DNA from 3 places in the Streptosporangium sp. NPDC002721 genome. Region 3 is predicted to be linked to each of the others. Evidence: riboswitches for the same ligand, from Rfam matches in the RefSeq annotation. Region 3 holds a riboswitch; each other region holds the start of a gene.
The links. A riboswitch is a leader RNA that binds a small molecule or an ion and turns the genes downstream of it on or off. The one in region 3 is predicted to bind cobalamin.
Positions count from the first base shown of each region.

Region 1: another riboswitch for cobalamin. It lies ahead of metE (5-methyltetrahydropteroyltriglutamate--homocysteine S-methyltransferase); the one in region 3 lies ahead of ACFYWM_RS41540 (ABC transporter substrate-binding protein).
Region 2: another riboswitch for cobalamin. It lies ahead of ACFYWM_RS40110 (hypothetical protein); the one in region 3 lies ahead of ACFYWM_RS41540 (ABC transporter substrate-binding protein).

Region 1 covers NZ_JBIAQI010000046.1:48,110-55,869, forward strand. Annotated here, with positions in the region: partial or broken gene ACFYWM_RS41480 (NB-ARC domain-containing protein) at 1-1,580, opposite strand, end outside; gene ACFYWM_RS41485 (lytic polysaccharide monooxygenase) at 2,413-2,919, opposite strand; gene metE (5-methyltetrahydropteroyltriglutamate--homocysteine S-methyltransferase) at 3,134-5,362, opposite strand; cobalamin riboswitch at 5,472-5,664, opposite strand; gene ACFYWM_RS41495 (zinc ribbon domain-containing protein) at 5,899-6,549, shown strand; gene ACFYWM_RS41500 (hypothetical protein) at 7,041-7,229, shown strand; gene ACFYWM_RS41505 (replication initiator) at 7,282-7,760, shown strand, end outside.
Region 2 covers NZ_JBIAQI010000042.1:4,954-12,713, forward strand. Annotated here, with positions in the region: gene cutA (divalent-cation tolerance protein CutA) at 1-285, shown strand, start outside; gene ACFYWM_RS40090 (hypothetical protein) at 224-1,393, opposite strand; gene ACFYWM_RS40095 (hypothetical protein) at 1,760-2,137, shown strand; gene ACFYWM_RS40100 (hypothetical protein) at 2,140-2,349, shown strand; gene ACFYWM_RS40105 (hypothetical protein) at 2,985-3,479, shown strand; gene ACFYWM_RS40110 (hypothetical protein) at 4,076-4,387, opposite strand; cobalamin riboswitch at 4,356-4,548, opposite strand; gene ACFYWM_RS40115 (BTAD domain-containing putative transcriptional regulator) at 4,947-7,760, shown strand, end outside.
Region 3 covers NZ_JBIAQI010000047.1:3,596-11,355, forward strand. Annotated here, with positions in the region: gene ACFYWM_RS41530 (ABC transporter ATP-binding protein) at 1-735, opposite strand, end outside; gene ACFYWM_RS41535 (FecCD family ABC transporter permease) at 732-1,895, opposite strand; gene ACFYWM_RS41540 (ABC transporter substrate-binding protein) at 1,910-2,914, opposite strand; cobalamin riboswitch at 3,102-3,301, opposite strand; gene ACFYWM_RS41545 (hypothetical protein) at 3,288-3,491, shown strand; gene ACFYWM_RS41550 (ABC transporter substrate-binding protein) at 3,505-5,058, shown strand; gene ACFYWM_RS41555 (ABC transporter permease) at 5,055-6,035, shown strand; gene ACFYWM_RS41560 (ABC transporter permease) at 6,114-6,926, shown strand; gene ACFYWM_RS41565 (ABC transporter ATP-binding protein) at 6,923-7,760, shown strand, end outside.

The DNA.
Region 1 (7,760 bases), on a different contig from region 3:
ACCTCGTTGAGCCGTCTCGTCGCCGAGGTCAGGGTCCGCAGCAGGCAGGTGGTGCCGTCGTCGGGCAGCGGCCAGCGGGCCCGCAGGAAGGTGGTCTCGTTCTCCTGGCTGTAGCGCTCGACCGACGCCCGCATCGGCGGGAACGCGTAGAGGCGGGCCAGCAGGTTCGCCGTGGACACGGCGTCCGACTCGAAGGGGGTGAGCAGGTGGGCGCTGCGGGAGATCAACCGGCGGACCCCGGCGACGGAGCGGGAGGTCGACAGCGCCAGGTCCGACTCCGCCGCGGCCACCCCGAACGCGCGTACGCGGGCGACGAACCAGCGCACGTCGTGCAGCAGCGACTCCAGCTCCCGGTATCTCCTCGCCTCGGAGAGGTGGAACAGCAGGTGGTCCCAGAGGTAGGGGACGGTCCGGGGCAGCCGCCACCATTCGGCGTCCGCCGTGAGGTCGTCGTCGGGTATCAGGTTCCTGGCCTCGTCGAGGAAGTCGCGGTTGGCGGCCTCGAGACGCTCCTCGCCCAGCCCGCCCGCCGAGCGGACGGCGGAGCGGACGACGTCGTGGATCATGATCGACGGCGCCGCCCCCCTGGCGTGCCGCCTGCTGATCAGCGAGAGGTCCTGGAGCCTCGCGCAGAGCCGTTCGGCCTGCTTGGAGGTGAGCCCCGCGGTGCCGCGCCAGAGCAGCTCGACGACCGCGGCCGGTATCTCGACGTCCTCGGGGAAGACGCCCAGCTCCAGGAAGCGGGCGCGGTCGAACGCGCCGAGGGCCTCAAGGCCGAGCTCGACGGTGGCGAGCACCGCGCTCTCCCGCTGGGAGGCGACGGTGACGTCCAGGATGGCGGGTACGGTCCGGCCGAGCCGCTCGACCGCCCGGCGCGCGGCGACGTCGGCGTTCGTCCCCGTGCCGTGCTCGTCGCGCAGCCGCGCGTTCACGAGGGAGAGCAGCAGCGGCCATCTCCCCGTCAGGCCCACCAGGTCGCTGACGACCCCGGGGGCCATCGGCGGCAGCCCCCGGCTCAGCACCTGGACGGCCACCCGCGGCGCCATCTCATCGACGATCATCGCGATCGCCTTCGGGGGCAGCGCCCGGGGCAGCCGGGTCGTCACCAGCACCCGGGACCTCGCGGCCGCCGACAGGAAGGGGCGCAGCTGCTTGAGGCTCCACACGTCGTCGACCACGAGCAGCACGCGGCCCCGCTCCGCCAGCGCCTCGGCCATCCGGTGACCGGCCTGCTCGGGACTGGAGAAGTCCGGCCGGACGCCCAGCACGGCCTCCGTGACGTCGTTGGCGAGCGCCGCGATGTCGGCACCGGCGCGGTCGCGGCCCACGGTGACCCATACGACGCCGCCGCCGAACCGTTTCCGCACCTCGTCGCTGTGACACGCCTCCAGGGCCAGGGAGGTCTTGCCGAACCCGCCCGCCCCGGCGAGACCGGTGGTCAGCCCGACCGTGCCCGAGGCCCTCATCGTCAGCGTGGAGACCACGTCGTCCAGCTCGGTCCTCCTGACCCATCCCGGCTGCCTGTGCGGCACCAGGAAGAGCCCGCCACGCGTGCGCGACTCCCTCAGTCTGGGCGTCACCCATGTCAGCAGGACGACGAGGGAGGCGGTTAACCCGAAAACAACCACCCATTCGATCCTGTGCTCGACGACCGTATCCGGGAGATATTCCTCGACAATTCGCACCGGAAGTCCGACCAGAATTCCAAAAACCACCAGAATCGCCGTGGCGACATCGGGGATTCTTTTTGTGCGACGAGCCACCGACCACCTCTACAGTGCCGACCCCTGCCCCGACGGGCGCCGGGACCCTGGACGCACGATATCTGTTCCCCATTGCCCTTGAGTTGAATCACCGATGTTTTGGCAATTAAAGCGCATGCGAAAAGCCGTGTTGCACACTTTGAGCTGCTATGTCCATGGCATCTCCCCTCGCCATTCCATCCCTCATTCAAGAGAGATCCTTTCCCGTGACGCCACGATCACCCTCGGCGACCTCGCGAACCGTCCGGGAGCCGGGCGAAGGAAGGCCGGAGAACGACGAAACCGCCCCCGCGCCCGCCGGGCCGGAGACGGCACAAAAGGCCGTCGGGCCACGGAGGGCGCGGAAGCGGTTCGGATCGCCTTGTCTCGTCTCGCTTCGCCCCTGCCGGATCGGAGCCACCCGATCCGGCAGGGGCGACCGGACAGGAACGGTCGGACCGAGGCGGTCAGACCGAAGTGATCAGACCGGAACGACCGGACCCGGCCGATCAGGCCCGGTCAATCAAACCCGCCGGATCCCCGGCCAGACCCGCCGGATTTCCGGTCGGACCTGCCGGATCCCCGGCCAGACCCGCCGGATCCCCGGCCAGACCCGCCGGATTTTCGGTCGGACCTGCCGGATCCCCGATCAGACCTGCCGGATTTCCGGTCAGCGCTGCAGGTCGACGCAGGAGTAGAAGGCATTGGCGGTGTCGGCGATGTTCCAGACGGCGAGCACCTTCAGGCGGCCGGTCCTGTTACCCAGGTTCACGTTGTGCGAGACGGTGGCGCCGGGCTGCCTGCCGCCGTCGTTGAACACCGCGATCCGGGTGTTGCCGATGAAGTACTCCCACGTGCTGGTGGCGTGGCGGGCGGTCAGCACCCAGTTGAAGGTGACCGAGTTGCCCACGCTCGTCGCCGGCCAGCCCTTGCTCTCGTTGCTGAGCTGCGAGAACCGGCCGACGTTGCCGTGGCAGTTCTTCAGGCCCTTGGGACCTTCCACGCTCTGGGGCTCGTAGATGATGTCACCGCAGCCGGTGACCCGGCCCTGGGCGCACATGGCCTGACGGCTCGGCGGCGACGAGATGTAGCCGTGCGCGTTGGCCGGTGACGCGACGAACACGGTCGAGGCGACGGCGATGATCGCCATCGCGAGGAAGGTGACCGTTCTGCGCATATCCTGCTCCTTCGCTGGGGGGTGACTCGAATATAAAAGAAAGTTTCCTAACAGTAAATATTCGAGTCATGAAAGATTCGGGAGCAAGTCAGGCGTGACGACCTCCGGCCGGACCCCGGGAACAACGGGCGTCCGGGCATGACAGGGCGGCGAGAGGGGGTGTGACCCGGACGGGTCACACCCCCTCGGACACGATGACCGCCAGACCTCTAGATCACTGGACCGTTTCCGCCCGGACGCGCAGGGCCGCCTCCACCATGTTCCTGAGGCTGGCCTCCGTCTCCGGATAGCCGCGGGTCTTCAGGCCGCAGTCGGGGTTGACCCAGAGCAGCGCCGGATCCACCGAGGCCACGGCCGTGCGCAGGGCGTCCTCGATCTCACCGGCCGAGGGCACCCTGGGCGAGTGGATGTCCCATACGCCGGGCCCGATGCCGCGCGTGTAGCCGAAGGCGCGCAGGTCGTCCAGGAGTTCCATCCGGGAGCGGGCCGCCTCGACGCTGGTCACGTCGGCGTCCAGGTCGCCGATCGCGCCGATGATCTCCCCGAACTCCGAGTAGCACATGTGGGTGTGGATCTGCGTACTGTCGGCGACCCCGCCGGTGGCGAGCCGGAACGCGGCGACCGCCCACTCCAGGTAGGCCTCGCGGTCGGCCCGCCGCAGCGGCAGCAGCTCGCGCAGCGCGGGCTCGTCGACCTGGATGATCCTGACGCCCGCCGCCTCCAGGTCGCGGGTCTCGTCGCGCAGGGCGAGCGCCACCTGCCTGGCGGTCTCGCCCAGCGGCTGGTCGTCGCGGACGAAGGACCAGGCCAGCATGGTCACCGGGCCGGTCAGCATGCCCTTGACCGGCTTCTTCGTCCGCGACTGCGCGTAGGAGGCCCAGCGCACCGTCATCGGCTCCGGACGGGAGACGTCGCCGAACAGGATCGGCGGGCGGACGTAGCGGCTGCCGTACGACTGCACCCAGCCGTGCTCGGTGGCGGCGTAGCCCTCCAGCGTCTCCGCGAAGTACTGGACCATGTCGTTGCGCTCGGGCTCGCCGTGCACCAGCACGTCCAGGCCGATGTCCTCCTGCAGCGCGATGACGCGGTCGATCTCGGCCTCCATCCTGCGCTCGTACCCGGCCTTGTCGATCTCGCCCGAGCGCATGGCGGCGCGGGCCTGGCGCACCTCGCCGGTCTGCGGGAAGGAGCCGATGGTGGTGGTGGCCAGCGGCGGCAGGCCCAGGTCGGCGTTCTGCACGGCGAGCCGTTCGGCGTGCGGCGCGCGCGGGGTGCCCTCGCCCAGGGCGTCCAGCCTGGCCCGCACCCGGGGGTTGAGGAACCGCTCCGCGACGCTCTCTCCCGCGACGACCTCCTCGCCGTTCAGCGCCCTGCCGATCCGTACGACCTCGGCGACCTTCTGCCTGGCGAAGGCGAGCCGCTCGCGCAGCCGCGGGTCCAGCGAGGTCTCGGCGTCCAGGTCGAGCGGGACGTGCAGCAGCGAGCAGGAGGTGCTCACCACCAGCCGGTCGCTCAGCCCGAGCAGCGCCGCGCAGGTCGACAGCGCCTTCGCGGTGTCGGTACGCCAGACGTTGCGGCCGTCGACGACCCCGGCGACGAGGGTCTTGCCGGGCAGCCCCCCGACGGCGGCCAGCGCCTCCAGGTTGCCGGGTGCCGAGACGAAGTCCAGGCCGACGGCCTCGACCGGGCCGCGGGCCAGGATCTCCAGCGCGGGCCCGATCTCACCGAAGTAGGTGGCCACCAGCAGCCGGGGGCGGCTGCTGAGCTCGCCCAGCCGCGCGTAGGCCCGGCGCAGCGCGGCCAGCTCCTCCTCCGTACGGTCGGCGGCCAGCACCGGCTCGTCCAGCTGCACCTCGGCCACCCCCGCCGCGGCCATCCGTTCCAGCAGCTCGGCGTAGGTCTCCAGCAGGCCGTCCAGCAGCCGCAGCGGCGCGAAGCCGGGCACGGTGGACTTGCCCAGCAGCAGGAACGACAGCGGCCCGACCAGCACCGGCCGGGTCTCGACGCCCAGCCGCCGCGCCTCGGCGTACTCGGCCAGCGGCTTGCTCCAGTCGAGCCGGAACCGGGTGTCGGGTCCCAATTCTGGAACCAGGTAGTGGTAGTTGGTGTCGAACCACTTGGTCATCTCCAGCGGCGCCACCCCCTCGGCGCCCCGCGCCATCGCGAAGTACGGATCGGCCGCCCCGGCGAACCGCTCGGGAACCGCGCCCACCAGCGCGATCGCATCCAGCACGTGGTCATACAGGGAGAAGGTGTTGGACGGCACCGCGTCCAGCCCCGCCCCCGACAGCTCCCGCCACGCCCGCTCCCGCAGACCGGCCGCCGTCTCCTGAAGGCCGGCGGCGTCAACCCGCCCGGCCCAGTAATCCTCCGTCGCCCGCTTCAACTCGCGACGGCCCCCGATACGGGGATACCCCAAAACGGTCGTGGTGACCTTGCTCATGGCGTCCTTCCCTCGGCTCATGCCATGCCGCCCCACGGCCACGCGGAAGGAACGCACGGGAAAGACGCATCCCAGGCCCTCCCACGAGGCCACGGATCACCGCGCACCGGACGGCACACGGGCGGCTGGCAGGTCTTCGGACTCGCGGGCATCACACACAACTCCTACTGACCGTCGCTTCCCAGATGACACGCACCCAGTGCCGATGACGGCGTTCGTTCCCACTCACCGCTGCGGGGCAGTCCCGGAATCACACCGGGTTCCCTCTTACGACTCCCGACACCAACACGACACCGGAAGAACCAACCGCGCAACGAGCATAACCCGCCCCCACCCCCCAGCAGAGCCACCACCCGACTCCCCGGAAAGCACGGATCACCACGAGGTATCAAGACTCCCGGGGCAACGACCGGCAAACGCGCTCAGACCGCACTGGCCAGGTCGCGCATGTGTGGCTACCGGGAGCTGCGGAGTGGCTGGCCGTGCGGGACATCCTCGACAGCCGCAAGGGACACACCGTCAAGCGAGGTGGCGCCGTGGGTGCTCCTCTCCCCCTCGACTACCGGGAGCACCGCTACCTGCTGACCGGTGTGCTGCGCTGCGGTCGTCCCGTCGCGGGCGGGGGCGTGTGCAACGTGCCGCTGAGAACCAAGAAGACGAAGGACGGCAAGCGACACATCTACTTCTGTCCCGGTCAGGACGTGGGCGGCTGCGGTGGAGTCGCGCGGCGCGGGGACCTGGTCGACTTCGCCATCTCGGAACTCGTGCTCGGCCAGATGGAACTCGCCCAGTACACGGACGTGGACGACGCTCCCCTGTGGACGAGGGAGGAAGAACTCACCGACGTAGAGGAGCAACTGGAGGAACTGACCCGGCAGTGGCGGGCACGGAACATCTCCAACAACCTCTACTTCCGCAACGCCGCCGACCTGGAAAGCGACATCGCCCGGCTGCGCGCGGAGAAGAACAAGATCATGGGAAGGGCGGAACGCCAGCGGGCGAGCATGGTCACCGACATCAAGGAGATCCGGCGGCGCTGGTACCTCCCGGAAGCGGAGGGCGGGCTACCGCTGTCCCGGAAGCGGGCGCACGTCCGAGAGATGCTGCACGCGGTGATCGTGCACCCGGCGGGCAAGGGGCGGGCCACCTTCAATCCCGACCTCCTCGAACCGGTGTGGATGGAGTAGACGTCCTGGGACGTCCTCGACCCTCAAGGGAGCTGAGCACCTGACCGACAGGTGACAGCTCCCTTACTTGTTGGCCCTGACGATCAGATGCAGCCGTACGCAGCCGGACGCCACCGGACGACAGGGGACGACTCGGAAGACGTCCCGGCGGAAATTCCCGCACGCATAATTTCCCGGCCACCGTGGCAAAATGACCATAGATAATTTCCCCCGTCTTTCGGGAAGCAGCGAGAGACCAGACGCGACACATTCGAGCGCAGTACGCCACCGGGCACCACGAAGACGAGAGCCGTTCCGCTGGGGGGACCCGGCCAGCGGCAGGCCAGCACTACAGGCAGCGCTCACTGGTTCACCGTCGCGCGACCTCGACACTCCATCAATCTCGCTGACGAGTGCCGTTCCTCCGCAGTCATGTCTTTTCCGCATGCCTGCCGATGGCACCTGCCTTTTCCCGAAATGGCGTGGGAACTCCGCAGAGAGAAAGGAGTCCTTTGGTACCTCCCGAACTGGTACCGCACGCCGCGCTTGTACGGGAGTGGTCCAAGCGCAAGATCGCCGAGTCGCCTCGGTGGTCACCCGAGAAATGGCGGCGCATCGCCGCCATCCACGGCATCGAGCTGGCCGACGGGCCGACCCGCGCCGAACCCCCGCCCCTCGAAGCCGAGAGGGGGGCCGTGTGAACCCGGCCCCTCCTTCGCCCCTGACATCCTGGCCGCCCTGCAACGCGCGGCCATGCCCGACTTCACCCGCTGGCAACGCATGGTCTACGCCACGGGCGGCTGTGCCCAACCGGTCCGCCTGCACGGTGAACGCCTGACCTTCGACGGCGCGACCGGTGAGATCCTCGACGTCTACCGAACGGCCGACGAACCGACCGGGTTCCTGCTCACGGCCTGCGGCAACCGTCGCGCCTCCCGGTGCCCGGCCTGCTCGGCGGTCTACAAGGACGACACCTATCACCTCATCATCTCCGGCCTGCGCGGCGGCAAGGGCGTCCCCGAAGATGTGGGCGGGCATCCCCGTGTGTTCGCCACCTTCACCGCTCCCTCCTTCGGCGCGGTCCACGCTCACCGCACGAGCAAGGACGGCAAGACCCTGCCCTGCCGTCCCCGGCGCGACTCCCCCACCTGCCCCCATGGCCGGTATGAGGGCTGCGGCAAGCGTCACGACCGCGATGACCCGCAGGTGGGGCAGCCGCTCTGCGTGGACTG
Region 2 (7,760 bases), on a different contig from region 3:
GACAGCCGCGATGCGGCGATGAATCTTCTCAGATCTGCCGTCCGCGCGAAATTGGCAGCATCGGGCCAAGTCTTCGGGCCTGCGCAGTCCGTTTTCTGGCATGAGGGAAAAATGGGAGAAGGGGAAGAGTGGCAGATCTTCCTGAGGACAACTGCGGAGCGCTACCCGGAATTGGAAGCATATTTGATATCCGAGCATCCGTGGAACAACCCTGAAGTGACCTTCACATCGATTGACGGTGGGTCGGCTCCGTACTTGGGATGGCTGAGCAAGACGACGGCGTAGCCATGCGGTCGAAGAGTTCAGTAACGGATGGCAGCGACCTGTGATCCTCAAGTCGCTCAAGAACGGCGCCGGCGCGCTGACGCGGGCGAATTGACGCAACATCTACGGAGAGGCTCAACGACTGACTCATAACGGCGGATGCGCGTTCGATCTCCCCGGCGTCTAGATACGCTTCCGAAAGCCAGGTCATATATAGGGACTTGTCTCGGGCATGGGTGTCTTCGTACTTCGAGAGAGCATCCTCAAGAACGGCAATGGCCTTAACGGGTTGATTCAGCGCGACCCAGCACCGTCCCGTCATGATCTGAAGTTCGAGCCGGTCAACCCAGAGTGCCCAATCCGGATTCGGCTCGCCACTGCTCTCCTCAAGTGCCCTACCGGCTTCTTCGAGGGCTCTTTCGACCTCAACCTGGTATCTCTGCCCTTCAGATGCATACGCCCATGCCGCCCGCTCCAGTAGGAGTGCCCTGACCGCAGGGGGAGTCCCTCGCTCCGCAACCCGGCACGAAGCATCCGCTTCCCGAATTCCCGGAGAGCCGTAACTCACTTTCTGATAAGCCAAGAATGCCAGCGAGTTGGCAAGAAGGGCGGTGTCCCCGGCATCGGTGGCGGCCGACAGGCTTTTCTTGAAAAGCTGCCTCGCCCTCTTGGCCCATCCTGCGTCGAAGGCAGCCCATCCTGCCTGCTGTGCTTGCTCGCTGACTACGCTTAGAAGCGCTCTGCCCGTCTTCTCCGTATAACTGGCCTCGTTGACGAGTGTGCTCGTTCTCTCAAGCTCGGCAGCATAGAGAGGATAGGTTTCGGCGCCACCTAGATAATCGTCGATTCGACGTAGACGTGCGATGCGCTTGCGAAGCGAAACGACAAGCTCATCATTGACACGTCGCCCCTGAGGAAGACTCTCAAACGGTACTGGAATAGCGGCAATTCCCACAGTCGCCACGGACGCACCGAGAAATTCTCTGCGTAACACATCATCCTCCGGCTCAGTGCGTGACGTGCTTTCCGCGCCGAACAGTTCATTCTCGTCCAGGTCGAAAGCGCGACAATAAAGCAGCCGGTATGGATCCCTCGGCTTATGCCTGCCCGCTTCCCAGTCTTTGATCATGCGGGTGACGGAATCCCGTCCCGGCATACGGCTACGCGTGCGTTCGTCGGCCAGATCGGTCAACGCTCGGGCCATTTCCCGCTGAGTCCACAGCCAGTTACGCCGTTCGGCGCGTAGCCGTCGCGCCCAAGCTGGAACGTCGCGCATCGCGTTACCTCTGGAGATAGGGGTCTGCGTCTCTCCCTCAGTCTCCCCTATTCCCCTTCAGCTGAGCCTGTTACTCCTCTTCTCTCCCCTGGTCTCCCCTGTCCCGCCCTATCTCCACGTGCTGGTGGGGCGCTGTCATGGGAGGACCGCGAAAAAGCGGAACCCCCAGGCGCGGTCACGCCGTACGGGTTCCTTGATCGCACACTGGAGGTGCGACCCATGGACAACTGTAGAGCCGTCCCACCCGCCGTTGACGAGGCGACAGTGGAGAGCCAAGACAAGGCGCTGGCCGTGGTTCAGCGGCTTCTCACCGAGCGGGGAATCCGTGCTCACCGCCATCACACGATCAGCCTGGGGCTGTTCGCCAACAGGGCGGCGCCCTGGCCCGACCAGCCTCCGCTTCGGTCGTGGATGGAGCGACACCCGCCGGAGTTGACCGTGAAGGGTCCGCAGGGCTGGCGCGTAGCCACGGTGACCATGGGTCCACGCTCAGGCTGCTACCTGGTGTCCATCCGCAACGGCGCCGACCTTCAGACCGTCAGGCAGGAACAGCCGGAAAAGGTCGTTGACCTGATCCTGGCCGTTCGGGAGACGTGACCGTGTACGGCTGGGTCATCCTGGGCGATGCGGCCACGAAGCGCGTCAACGGCCAAGAGATCATCATCAGTGCCGGTAAGTCGGGAAACCTTGGGGCGGCCATCAAGGCTTGGGAGGACAAGGAACGTCACCGGATGGTGCACGAGCTGGGAAACCTCGGTCGCCTGGTCAACGAGGCGTTGGACCGGCTACGGCAGGCCAGGGACACGTGATGGCGGCTCGGGTAGGTCACTCTCGCTGTTGGTGACCATGTCATCCGGTGGCAACCCGACCCGAAGCACAGGGCCGTCAGGCCCGCGCATCGGAAGCGGGGCAGCAGAGGTGTCACTCCTACCATTCGGGCGTTTCTGATGGATACGAGCGGAGCGGCCGACGCGATCCGAAGGACCCCGTAGGGGCCGCGTAGCGGTTGGGCCGGTGGTCGGAGCGGGCGGCAGCGCGTTCACGGTCGGCGCGGTGTTCGGTACGGCGGGCGGACTGGTGCGGCGGGGTCCGGCCGTCCGCACCGGGCGGGCGCGGGACGGGACCGGCCTCCAGGCCGCATGCCCGGCCCCGATGTCCGTCCGGCGCGGACGGGCGTGCCGCGCCGGACGACGGCGCGGAGCACTGACGCTCTAATGATGCAGATGAACCTGTGGCCTCTTCATCCCGAAGCAATCAGAGTGTGATCGAGGTTGAACCGTCAGCACGAACACCTACGAAGCGGTTCGCAGAAAACCACTGAAGTTCACTACGGTTCTCCAGGTGGCGCTACCCTCGGTGATGTAACACCATTGGGCCCAGTCGAAAATATCCGACTACAGCCTAGTGCGATCACGGTAATCACCTAGGCAATGGAGATTTCCCTATGGCTACGATCAACGCTATCAAACCGAAGCGCATGAGCACATTAAGAATATTTACAACAACCATTCTATGCGCGACACTTGTTATTTCAGGTTGCGGCCTATTACATACAACTCTGAAGGTAGACCCAGCCACTGTAGCCGAAGTGCGGGCTATCGGCAAGGTAATCGCACACACTACAACGAGTGGCACCTGGGAAGACACTACCCAGGTGGACGATTTTTTACTGGTTGATCTTGGAGCTGTCGACTACGAGGCAGCACGCAATAAGGCGCGCAATCAGCTGCAAGGGATTGGCTGGAAAACCTCAGGTAGCGGCCACCTCTGGATTCACATGAAGTCGACAAAGTGGGCAAATACCGTTCTAAAAATTGACTCGTTTGAGAATTACGAGGCGCATGGCGAACCCCTAGAGTCAAAAGTAGAAAAGGCTCTAATGACTGAACCCGCCAAGACTCAAACATATATAATTCTGACATTAACTCGCACAGCATAACGCCACTGCTCCATGGAAGTTAAGACAAAAGCACGTTTTTGCAAGGGCGCGTCCAATCAAACACCGTTCTTCTGATCACCTCGCACGCTGTCGACCCATCGCGTAGGGGAAGCCGGTCTACTGGGCCTGTCCGGGTCGATGGCGGGCAAGATGATCAGATTCCCCCCTGTCATCCCACTGATCCGCCCGAAGCGCGGTGATCACCTTAGGACCTGAGCACCTCCGCTGAAAGTGTGATCCAGCCTCCGCTGGCTGCGCGGGTGCGTTTCGCAGCAGACCGTACCCGTGACGACCTTCGATCGGTTCACGTTGTTCGTCGTGGCGGCCCGGCGCGTGAGCGGCGCTGGCCGCGCCCCCGGCCGGAGAGCCGCAGCGCGGCTAGCGACCGCCCGACGCGCGCAGGCCGCCGCAGACGGACTGCCTTGAACCAAGTAACGAAAATCCTCGCGGATCGACCCGCTAACGCGATCTCGATCATGTAACTCAGGGACCTACATGGCCGGTTGCCCAGACGTCCTGGCAGCTCAGAGTATTGATCACCTCAATGAGCCGCTACACTGAGCGCCCTCCAACGAATAGTTGCCTTTGCGGTCGAACTAGTGATAGTTGGTGTCGAACCACTTGGTCATCTCCAGCGGCGCCACCCCCTCTGCGCCCCGCGCCATCGCGAAGTACGGATCGGCCACCCCGGCGAACCGCTCCGGCACCGCACCCACCAGGGCGACGGTGTCCAAAACGTGGTCGTACAGGGAAAACGTGTCGGACGGCACCGCGTCCAGCCCCGCCTCCGACAGTTCCCGCCACACCCCTTGCCGCAACCCCGCGGCCGCCTCCTGCAAGCCGGCGGCATCGACGCGCCCGGCCCAGTAATCCTCCGTCGCCCGCTTCAACTCGCGACGGCCCCCGATACGCGGGCATCACACACAATCCCTACTGACCGTCGCTTCCCAGGTGACACACACCCAGTGCCGATGACGGCGTTCGTTCCCACTCACCGCTGCGGGGCAGTCCCGGACTCACACCGGGTTCCCTCTTACGACTCCCGACACCGAAAACGACACCGGAAGAACCAACCGCACCACGAACACATGCCAAACACCGCCCCCCTCCAGCAGACCGACCAGCCGGCCGGGGATCCCGCCAGTGACAAGCCGGCAGCACAGGCGATCTCCTCGGCCTGCCCCATCCTGCCGAAGCGACCACCATCACCCTGATTACCAGCGTTGTGTCTCCGACGGGAATCAGTCATGTCGAGAGCCGCACACCCCTGGCGCACCTTCCTTCCCCTCTGCTTAGGGCCGCCTACGTGGCAGACCTGGCGGAACGGGGTCATGACACGGTTCGGCAGCCGGCTGGTCATGCTCTGGAATCCGGCCCGGGCGGGAAGAGTTCGCAATCGTTTCGTCACCAAGTGGATCACCGGAACAGGCCGTCCAGGTTTACAGTGCCTCCAGTCAAGGGGGCGCGATGAAGTTCGGGATACTAGGTCCGCTGACGGTGTGGCAAGAGGGTGAGCAGCTCGATCTCGGCACGCCCAAGGCGCGGGTGCTGCTGGCGGTTCTGCTGTGCCGAGCGGGTAATCCTGTTTCGGAAGATCAACTGGCTTCGGCACTGTGGGGGAACACCCCTCCGAAGAGCGCCACCAAGAACATGCAGACCTACGTCCACCGGCTCCGGCGGCACCTGGGCGACCCGGCTCGCGTCGTGCGGCACGGCTCCGGCTATCTGGTGCCGGTGGTCCGGGACGAGCTGGATGCGGCGAGGTTCGAGAACCTGGCCGGCTCAGGGCAGGCGGTGGAGGCTGCCGGTGAACCGGAGGAAGCGACTCACCGCCTGCACGAGGCGCTGAGTCTCTGGCGCGGGCCCGCGTTCGTCGGCATGACCGATGTCCCGATGCTGGCCGCGGAGGCCACGCGGCTGGACGAGGTCCGCCTGTCGGTCTTGCAGTCGCGGATCGCCGTGGACCTGAGGCTGGGACGCCACGCCGGGCTGTTGGGCGAGCTGACCGCGCTCACCAACGAGTATCCGCTGCGGGAGCGGCTGCGCGCGCAGCTGATGCTGGCTCTGTACCGCTGTGGCCGGCGGGCGGACGCGCTCGCCGAATACGCGCGTGCCCGCAAGACCCTGATCGAGGAGACCGGTCTGGACCCGGCCGAAGAGCTGCGCGACATGCATCAGAGAATCCTCACTCAGGACCCCTCACTCGACCTCGTTCCTCGCGTCATGGCGACGATCACGGGCGCCCCTGTGGGGCCGGGCCCGTACAGGCCGGCCCACCGTGACACTCCTGCGCGCCTGTCGGACGAACCGGGCGTCGAGCCGAGCGAGCACATGCGTGCCCTGTCCGCCGACCGTCCCGTCCCTGCCACGGCCTCGACGCCTGAACCTCAAGCGGCCCCCACCCCCGCCGAGTTGCCGCCGGACATCGCGGATTTCACGGGCAGGGACGGCGAGGTGGCAGAACTCACCGACGTCCTCACCAAGCCGCGGCCGGGCACCGTCGCCATGGCCAGCATCGCGGGCCTGGGGGGCCTGGGCAAGACCACGCTCGCCGTACACGTCGCGCACCGGATCGCGGGCCGCTTCCCCGACGGCCAGCTCTACGCGGACCTGCGCGGTGCCTCCGCCGACCCTGCCCGCCCGGAGGACGTGCTCAGCCGGTTCCTGTTCGCACTGGGCATCAGCGCCACCGGCATACCCGAATCCCTGGAAGAACGCGTGGCGTTCTTCCGGAGCTGCCTGGCCGGACGCAGAATACTCATCCTGCTCGACAATGTCGCCGGAGAGGAGCAGGTACGGCCGCTCCTGCCCGGGGCCCCCGGCACGGCCGTGCTCCTCACCGGACGTGTCCGGCTGGTCGGTCTCGAGGGCACGAACCTGCTGGAACTCGACGTCCTGCCGTCGGCCCAGGCGATGGACCTGCTGAGAAGGATCGTCGGGGACGAACGCGTCCAGGACGACCCGGACGCGGCTCTGGAGATCACCCGGCTGTGCGGCCGGGTTCCGCTGGCGGTCCGCATCTCGGCGGCCAGGCTCCTCGGCAGAAGGCAGTGGAGTCTGTCCCACCTCGCCGGTGTCCTTGGGGAGGAACGGCACCGGCTGGACGAACTCGTGGCGGGCGACCTCGACATCCGCGCGGGATTCGAGATGAGCTACCGGACGCTTCCCGCGGGTGCGCAGCGGGCCTTCCGGCTGGCCGGACTGCTCGACGCGCCCGATTTCGCCCCCTGGGCGATGGCGGCCCTCCTGGACGTGCCGGTACGGCAGGCGGAACACGAGATCGAAACCCTGATCGACGCTCATCTGCTGAACCTAACCGGGACGGACGAGACGGGCGGGCTCAGGTATCGGTTCCACGACCTGATCCGGTTGTACGCGCGTGAGCGGGCGCAGCGCGAGGATTCCGAGTCCGAGCGCCGGGCCGCGCTCGGGCGGGCCCTGGGGGCGTGGCTGGCGCTGGCGGAGGTCGCGGCGGAGCACGTCCAGGGCCCCTGCTACGCGCTCATGCACAGCTCTGCTCCGCGCTGGCGGCTGCCGGCGGCGGTTTCCGGCCCGCTGCTGGCCGATCCGATGGCCTGGTTCGGCGCGGAGCACGCCGCGCTGATGGCGGGGGTCGCCCAGGCGTGCGAGGCGCGCCTGACCCAGCTCGCATGGGATCTCGCGGGGTCCACCGAGACGTACCTCAACGTGCGTGGCTTGTACGACGGCTGGCAGCGCATGCACGAGCAGGCGCTCGCGCTCTGCCGGGAGGCCAGCGACAAGCGCGGCGAGGCCGTGCTGATGCGCGGCCTCCTGGAGGTCACCACCTGGAGCTCACCGGCGGGTCCCGGACCGGCGATGACACGGATGCGGACCGGCGCTTCGCAGCTCCTCGATCTGTTCACCATGCTGGACGATCCGGTCGGAATGGCCGACGCCCTGGCGACCCTGGCCTGGAGCATGACGGCCGACGGAAACGGTGGTGCACAAGCGCTCGCCCTGGCGGAGCACGCTCTGCGGACGGCCGCCGACGCGAACTACCTCGGCGGCCAGGCGCGGGCCTACCACGTGATGGCGATCATCTACGGCGAGGACGACCCTCAAGGGGCGCTCAAGGTCCTGGAGCAGGCGACGAAGGTCGCCGAGGCGCTCGGCAACGCTCACTACACCACGACGATCACCCAGTTCCTCGGTGCGGCGAAATCGTTCTGCGGTGACATCACGGGCGGCCAGGAACTGCTGGAGAGCTCCTTGGGAATGGCACGGCGGTTGAACTACCGCTATCTGGAGACGTTCTCGCTG
Region 3 (7,760 bases):
GGCCTCGACGCGGTAGACCTCGGCGAGCAGCGCCGGGGTCAGCACCTCCCCGGGCGTGCCCAGGGCGACCACCGCGCCGGAGCCCATCACGCAGATGCGGTCGCAGAAGGCCGCGGCCAGGTTGAGGTCGTGCAGCGCGATGATCGCGGTGACGCCCAGGGAGCGGACGAGACGGAGCGCGTCGAGCTGGTGGCGCGGGTCGAGGTGGTTGGTCGGCTCGTCCAGCACCATCGTCCCGCAGCGCTGGGCGAGCGCGCGGGCGATGAGGACCCGCTGCTTCTCCCCGCCCGACAGGCGGTCGAACGGCGCGTACGCCAGGGAGGCGACCTCCAGCTGCTCCAGCGCGTCCACGATGACGGCCCGGTCACCGGCGTCGTCGCCGTCGAACGCCCGCTTGTGCGGGGTACGGCCCATCGCCACCACGTCGTACACGCTGAGCTCGAAGTCTCCCGCGCTCTCCTGGAGCACGGCGGCGAGCCTGCGCGCCACCTGCCTGCCGGGCAGCCGCCACACGTCGTCGCCGTCCAGCAGCACCCGCCCCGACGTGGGACGCAGCGTCCGGTAGAACGTGCGCAGCAGGGTCGACTTGCCCGCGCCGTTGGGGCCGGCGAGCCCCATCACCTCGCCCGGCGCCACGTCCAGGCTGACCCGGCGAACCAGGGACCTGCCGCCGGCGACCACGGACACGTCCTCGGCGGACAGCGCCCCCGCCTCCGTGAATCCCTTCGCTCTCATCGAGCCCTCCGTCGCATGAGCCACAGGAAGAACGGGCCGCCGACCAGGGCGGTCAGGATCCCGACCGGGATCTCCTCGGGGCTGATGAGCGTGCGGGCGGCCAGATCCGCGACGATCAGGAACGCGGCGCCGAGCAGCGCGGCCGCGGGCAGCGCGCGCCGGTGGTCGGCGCCCAGGAGCAGCCGCACCACGTGCGGCATGATCAGCCCGACGAACCCGATCGAGCCGCTCACCGCGACGATCGTGCCGATCATCATCGCGACGAGGACGAACAGCGCGGCCCGGAACCGGTGCACGTCGAGCCCGAGGGACGCGGCGGCCTCCTCACCGGCCAGCAGCAGGTTGAGCGGGCGCGAGACGCCGAGCAGGACCGCCGTCCCGGCCAGGACGGCGGCGGCGGGAATCCACACCGTCGTCCAGGTGGTGCCGGCCAGCCCGCCGAGCATCCAGCGCAGCGCCGACTGTGTCTTGTGCGGGTCGTTGGACGTCACGATCAGGAAGCTCGCCACCGCCGAGAGCACCTCGGCCGTCGCCACGCCCGCCAGCACCAGCCGTACCGTCGTCATCCGCCCGCCCGACCTGGCCAGGAAGTAGACCGCGACCAGCGCGGCCAGGGCCCCGCAGAACGCCGCCAGCGGCAGGGAGAAGACCCCGAACAGGGTCACGTCGAACACCACGACGGCCACCGCGCCGACGCTCGCCCCCGAGGACACCCCCAGGAGCATCGGGTCGGCCAGCGGGTTGCGGACCAGCGCCTGCAGCGCCATGCCGCACACCGACAGGCCGGCTCCGACCACCCCGCACAGCAGCACCCGGGGCAGCCGCACGTCCATCACGATCGTCTCGCGGACCGCCGTCCAGGTCTGCCCGGCCAGGGCCGGGTGGATCCGGTGCAGCAGGATTCCCCAGACCTGGCCGGCCGGCAGGCCGATCGAGCCGACGGCCACCCCGAGGGTCACCGTCGCCGCGGCCAGCAGGGCGAGCAGGGCGAGGGTGAGCGGCAGGGGAGGGCCGGGGCGACGGCGCGGGACGGCACCGAAGGCCGGTTCCGTCCCTTTTATCCCGGTTGTCCCGGCTGTCCCGGTCGCTTCCGCCGCCCCGGCGGTCCGGGCGGCCTCGGTCGCGCCGGTCGCCTTGGTCGCGTCGGTCGCGTCAGTCATGTCAGTCGCGTCGGTCATTTGAAGCGGCCGGGGTGGATCTGGCGGGCCAGGGACTCCACCCCGGACGGCGCCCGGACGCCGAGCACCGTCGACGACAGGGGGAGCACCGCGAACCGCCTGTTCCTGATCGCGGGTACGTCCTTGAGTGCCGGGTTGGCGAGCAGGAACCTCTCCTTCTCCGCCGCGGACCGGTCGCCGTAGTCGTAGATGACGATCACCTCGGGGGCGCGCTCGGCCACCTGCTCGAACGACACGTCCCCCCACGCCTTGGCCACGTCGGCGAACAGGTTCACCCCACCGGCCCGCTTGATGATCTCGTTGCCGACGCCCGCGCCGCCCGCGGTGAACGCGGTCTTGTCGCCGCTGTCGTAGACGAACAGCTTGACCGGGGTCGCTCCCGCGAGCTTCTCCCCGACGGCGTCCAGGGTCGCGTGGAACCTCCGCACCTGCTCCTCGGCCCGGTCCGGCACGCCGAAGATCTTGGCGACGGTACGGACCTCCTCGTCCACCATGGCCATGGTCACCGGCCCGGACGGGCACTCCTCGACGTTCAGGTGCGAGTCGATCCCGGCCCCGGTCAGGGCGGCCCGGCCGCGTCCCTCCTTGTCGTCGAAGGCGCTGGAGAAACCCGCGTAGACGAAGTCGGGCTCGGCCGCCAGCAGTGCCTCGTAGGACGGGTACTCCTTGGACAGCACCTCGATCCGGTCATAGGCGGCCCGGTACTCCGGCAGGATCCGGTCGTCGAGGTAGCCCGTGCCGATCATGGACTTCTCCAGCCCGAGCGCCAGCATGACCTCGGTCGCGTGCTGGTTCAGCGACACCGCGCGCCCGGGTGGCCGTTCGTAGGTGGTGCTCACGCCGCAGTTGGCCACCGTGACCGGGAAGCCCGCCACGGCGGAGGCCGCCGGAGCGGCGGAGGTGCCGGCGCCTGTCCCGACGGCGGCCGTACCGCAGCCGGAGACCAGGGCGGCCGAGGCGAGCGCGAGCAGCAGGGACAGCGAGCGTCTGCCCGTCGTCATGTATGGGTCCTCTCACAAAGGGGCCGACGAGTCGTCGGCGGGAACCGGTGTCACACCGGAACGCGTCGTGAGGGGCGGTGAGGGAGTTCGGGCGTGTTCGGGTGCCGTGCGAGACAACAGCACCGGGCCGATCGGTCCCATGGGCATAACCGGCACGCCGTCCTCTCCGGGGAGATCCGCCCCAGTTCCATCGAGGAGGCGACCGCGTGAGTCTCCTGGCTCTCGGGTCGAGGCTCGTCCCGGCCTTCCCACCCGTCCTCCGGGCAGTGGCTTGTTCGGGATTCGCTCGCCGATCACAGTGGCGGGACCGCGCCGGATTCACACCGGCTTCCTCGTTCCGCGCTCGCCTTTTCGCTCGTCATCATTACACAGGATGCGACAAATCACCCGACCGGCCCTCGGGCCCGTCACCGTGTTCGCCGTCATCGTGTTCGCCGTCACCACGTTCACCGTCACCACGTTCACCGTCACCACGTTCGCCGTCACCACGTTCGCCGTCCCGCGTGACGCGGGCCCCCATCCCGGTAGGGCGGCGCGGGAAGGGCCACCCGGACTATTGCAAGGTATTTGCAAGTGATAGAAGTTCCCATGTGACTCAGCTTCTCCAGAAGTACGCCACGCTGTGCGCCGCCCTCGCCCTCGCGGTCACGGCCTGCTCCGCGCCCCGGGGCCCGGCCACCGCGCCGGACGACACGTTCGTCATCGGCCTGAGCTCGGAGTTCGACAACCTGAGCCCGGTGCTCGGGTTCTCCCCCGACGGCGGTTCGCTGATCTTCGACGGGCTGATGAGCCGGGCCCCCGACCTGACGCTCAGGCCCGCGCTCGCCGCCGACGAGCCCGTCGTAGCCGAGGACGGGAAGAGCGTCACCTTCACCCTGAGGGAAGGGCTGAAGTTCCACGACGGCAAACCGCTGACCAGCCAGGACGTGGAGTACACCTACGAGGCGCTGCTCGATCCCGCCAACAACTCCACGATCAGGAGCGACTACTCGGCGATCGAGGACGTGGCGGCTCCCGACGCGCGGACCGTGGTGTTCAGGCTCAAGCACCCCTACGCGCCGCTGGTGCAGCGCACCACACTCGGCATCGTGCCCAAGGGCACGCTGGAGAAGACCAGGCCGGTCGGCAGCGGCCCCTACCGGTTCGTCTCCTGGACACCCGGCGACAAGATCGTGCTGGAGGCCGACAAGGAGTACTGGGGCGGCGCCCCGGCGATTCCCAGGCTGGTGCTCGCCTTCGCGCCCGACGACAACGTGCGCGCGACCCGGATCCGGGCGGGCGACTTCGACGCCACCGTGCTCCCGCCGAAGGCCGCCACCGGCCTGCGGGGACAGGCGGGCCTGACCGTGTACGACGTGCCGAGCGCCGACTACCGCGCGGTCATGTTCCCGATGACTCAGCCGGTGACCGGCGACCGGGCCGTGCGCAGGGCGTTCAGCCTGGCCCTGGACCGGCAGGCGATGGCCGACACGATCCTCGCCGGCGCGGGCACCCCCGCCTACGGGCCGATCTCGCCCGACACCGGATGGCACAACCCCGAGGTGACCGGCGGCGCCGCCGACCCCGTGGCGGCCGGAAAGCTGCTCGACGAGGCGGGCTGGATCCCGGGTGAGGACGGCATCAGGGAGAAGGACGGGAAGAAGGCTCAGTTCACCCTGATGTATCCGGCGGGCGACTCGCTGCGCAAGGAACTCGCCCTCGCCGCCGCCTCCGACGCCAAGAGGATCGGGCTGCTGGTCGAGCCGGCGGGCCTGGACTGGGACGCCATCGAGGCGCGGCTGGGCGAGGACGCGGCGGTCATGGGGTTCGGCAGCCCGTACGACCCCGACTACGTCAACTACGAGCTGTTCCACTCCGACTTCAAGGGCCAGGGCTTCCTCAACCCGGGCCGTTACGACAACCCCGAGGTCGACAGGCTGCTGGAGCAGGGCAGGGCCGCGGGCGACAAGGCGGAGCGCGAACGGGCCTACACCGGCTTCCAGAAGATCGTCAGGGACGACGAGGTCTTCTCGTACCTGGTCTTCCTCAAGCACGTGTACGTGGTCCGCGGCAGGTACGAGGGCATCGTGCCGGGCGTGGACGCGCACGAGCACGCCACCGGGGGCCTGTTCGCCGGCATCCACACCTGGAAGCCGGTCGCGTGAGGGCGGTACTGAAGATGGTCGCCTGGCGGGCGGCCTTCGCCGTACCACTGCTGGTGATCGTCACGATCGGCATGTTCGCGCTGGCCCAGGCGTCCCCGTTCGATCCGGTCAGGCAGTACCTCGGCGAGCGCGCGCTGGTCACCTCGCCGGAGGTGGCCGAGTCGATCAGGCAGAACTGGGGCCTGGACCGGCCGGTCGTCGAGCAGTTCGCCACCTGGTTCGGCAACCTGGCCAGTGGCGAGCTGGGCGAGTCGCGCTCCCTGCACCGGCCGGTCGCCGAGGTCATCGGCGAGCGGCTCGGCTGGACGCTGCTGGCCACCGGGTCGGCGCTGGTGCTGATGCTCGCCGGCAGCCTGGTGGTGGGAACCGTCGCCGCCTGGCGGCGTGACTCCTGGCTGGACCGGGTGATCACCGGTGGCGCGTTCGCCAACGAGGCCGCCCCGGTGTTCTGGCTGGGACTGCTCGCCGTCTGGGTCTTCGCGGTCCAACTGGGCTGGCTGCCCGCGGGCGGCCTGACCGACCCGGCGTCGACCACGGTCGAACCCCTCGACGTGGCGCGGCACATGATCCTGCCGGTCACGGTGCTCGCCGTCTCCCAGTCGTCGTGGCTGGTGCTCTACGTGCGCGAGTCGGTCATCGGGGTGCTGCGGGAGGACTTCGTGATCGGCGCCCGGGCCCGCGGCCTGCGCGAGCGGACCGTGGTCGTACGGCACGCGCTGCGGTCGGCGCTGCTGCCCTTCCTCACCCTGCTCGGCGCCCGCATCCCGGAACTGGTCACCGGCGCGATCCTGGTCGAGACGGTCTTCTCCTGGCCGGGGGTCGCCGCGGCCTCCGTACAGGCGGCGCTGGCCATGGACTTCCCGCTGCTGGCGGCGCTCACGCTGCTGGGTACGGCGGCGGTGCTGGCCGGCAACCTGCTGGCCGACATCGCCTACACCGTCGCCGACCCGCGGGTGCGAACGCTGGGGGTGGGCTGAATGCCGTTTCGACGATCGCGAACGCCAAGGGTGGGCCGGATGCCGTTTCGACGACCGCTGACGCGGGAGGTGGGCTGAATGCCGGTGAGACTCGCGGCCGGCACCCTGGTGGTGCTGGCACTGGCAGTGCTCCTGGTGCCGCCCTTCGTGCAGCTTGACCAGAGCCTGGTGGACCTGCGCTCGGCCGGGCAGCCCCCCTCCTTCTCCCACCTCCTCGGCACCGACGAGGTCGGGCGGGACGTGCTGATCAGGTCGATCTACGGCCTGCGCGTCTCCTTCCTCGTCGGGCTGGTGGCCGCGCTGGTCAGCATGGTGATCGGCGGGCTCATGGGCCTGGCGGCGGGCAGCCTGGGGGGAGCGGCCGACCGCGTCCTCATGCGGGTGGTGGACGGGTTCAACGCCCTGCCGCACCTGCTGTTCGGCATCTTCATCGTCGCGCTGTTCGCGCCGAGCGCCGCCGCGGTGGTGGTCTCGGTGGGCGTGACGCACTGGACGACGGCGGCGCGGATCGTCCGCTCCGAGGTGCTCTCGCTGCGCTCGCGCCCGTTCGTGGAGGCGGCGATCTCCGGAGGGGCGAGCAGAACACGCGTCATCCGCCGCCACCTGCTGCCGCACCTCCTTCCCCACCTGGTGCTGGCGACGGTGCTGATGGTGCCGCACGCGATCTGGCACGAGACCGCGCTGAGCTTCCTCGGCCTGGGACTCCCGCCGCACCTGGCCTCGCTCGGCAACATGATCAATGACGGGCAGCGGTCGCTGCTCACCGGGGACTGGTGGTCGAGCCTGCTGCCGGGCCTGTTCATCCTCGTACCCACGCTGGCGGTGTCGGTGCTGGCCCAGCGCTGGCGCGACCGCCACACCCCCCGCTGGAGATCGGAGCTGGAACTGTGACCGACCAGGGACGGCTACGGGTCCGGGACCTGAACGTCGGCTTCCGCGTCCCCGGCGCGACGGTGCGGGCGGTGAACGACGCGAGTTTCGAGGTACGCCAGGGCAGGTGCCTGGCCCTGGTGGGGGAGTCCGGCTGCGGCAAGTCGGTGCTCGCGCACGCGCTGCTCGGACTGCTGCCCGCCAACGCCTCCGTCTCCGGCCAGGCTTGGCTGGAACACGGGGGAGGGGAGCCGGTGGAGCTGGTCGGCGCCTCGCAGGCCGTACTGGCCGGGCGGGTGCGCGGGCGCGCGATCGGGCTCATCCCGCAGAGCCCGGCCACCCACCTCACACCGGTGCGCACCGCGCGGGCGCAACTCCAGGAGGTCATCCGCGAGCTCGGCTCGCCCGCCACCGCCGACGACCTGGCGGCACGCTACGGCCTGCGCCCGCACGAGCTGGACCGCTACCCGCACGAGCTGTCGGGTGGCATGGCCCAGCGGGTGGCGAACGCGATCGCGCTGGCGGGCGACCCGTGGCTGGTGCTGGCCGACGAGCCGACCAGCGGGCTGGACCGTCCGCTGGTGGACCGGGCGATGGCGACGCTGCGCGAGCTGTGCGACGAGGGGCGCGCCGTACTGCTGATCACGCACGACCTGCGCGCCGCCGAGCAGGTCGCCGACGACCTCGCGGTCATGTACGCCGGCCGCCTGGTCGAGTCCGGGCCGGCGGCCGAGGTGCTCGGGCGCCCCCGCCATCCGTACACCGCGGGCCTGGTGGCCGCCCAGCCGGACCGGGAGTTCGTCCCCATCCCCGGGATGCCGCCCGAGCTGACCCGGTTGCCCCGGGGATGCGCGT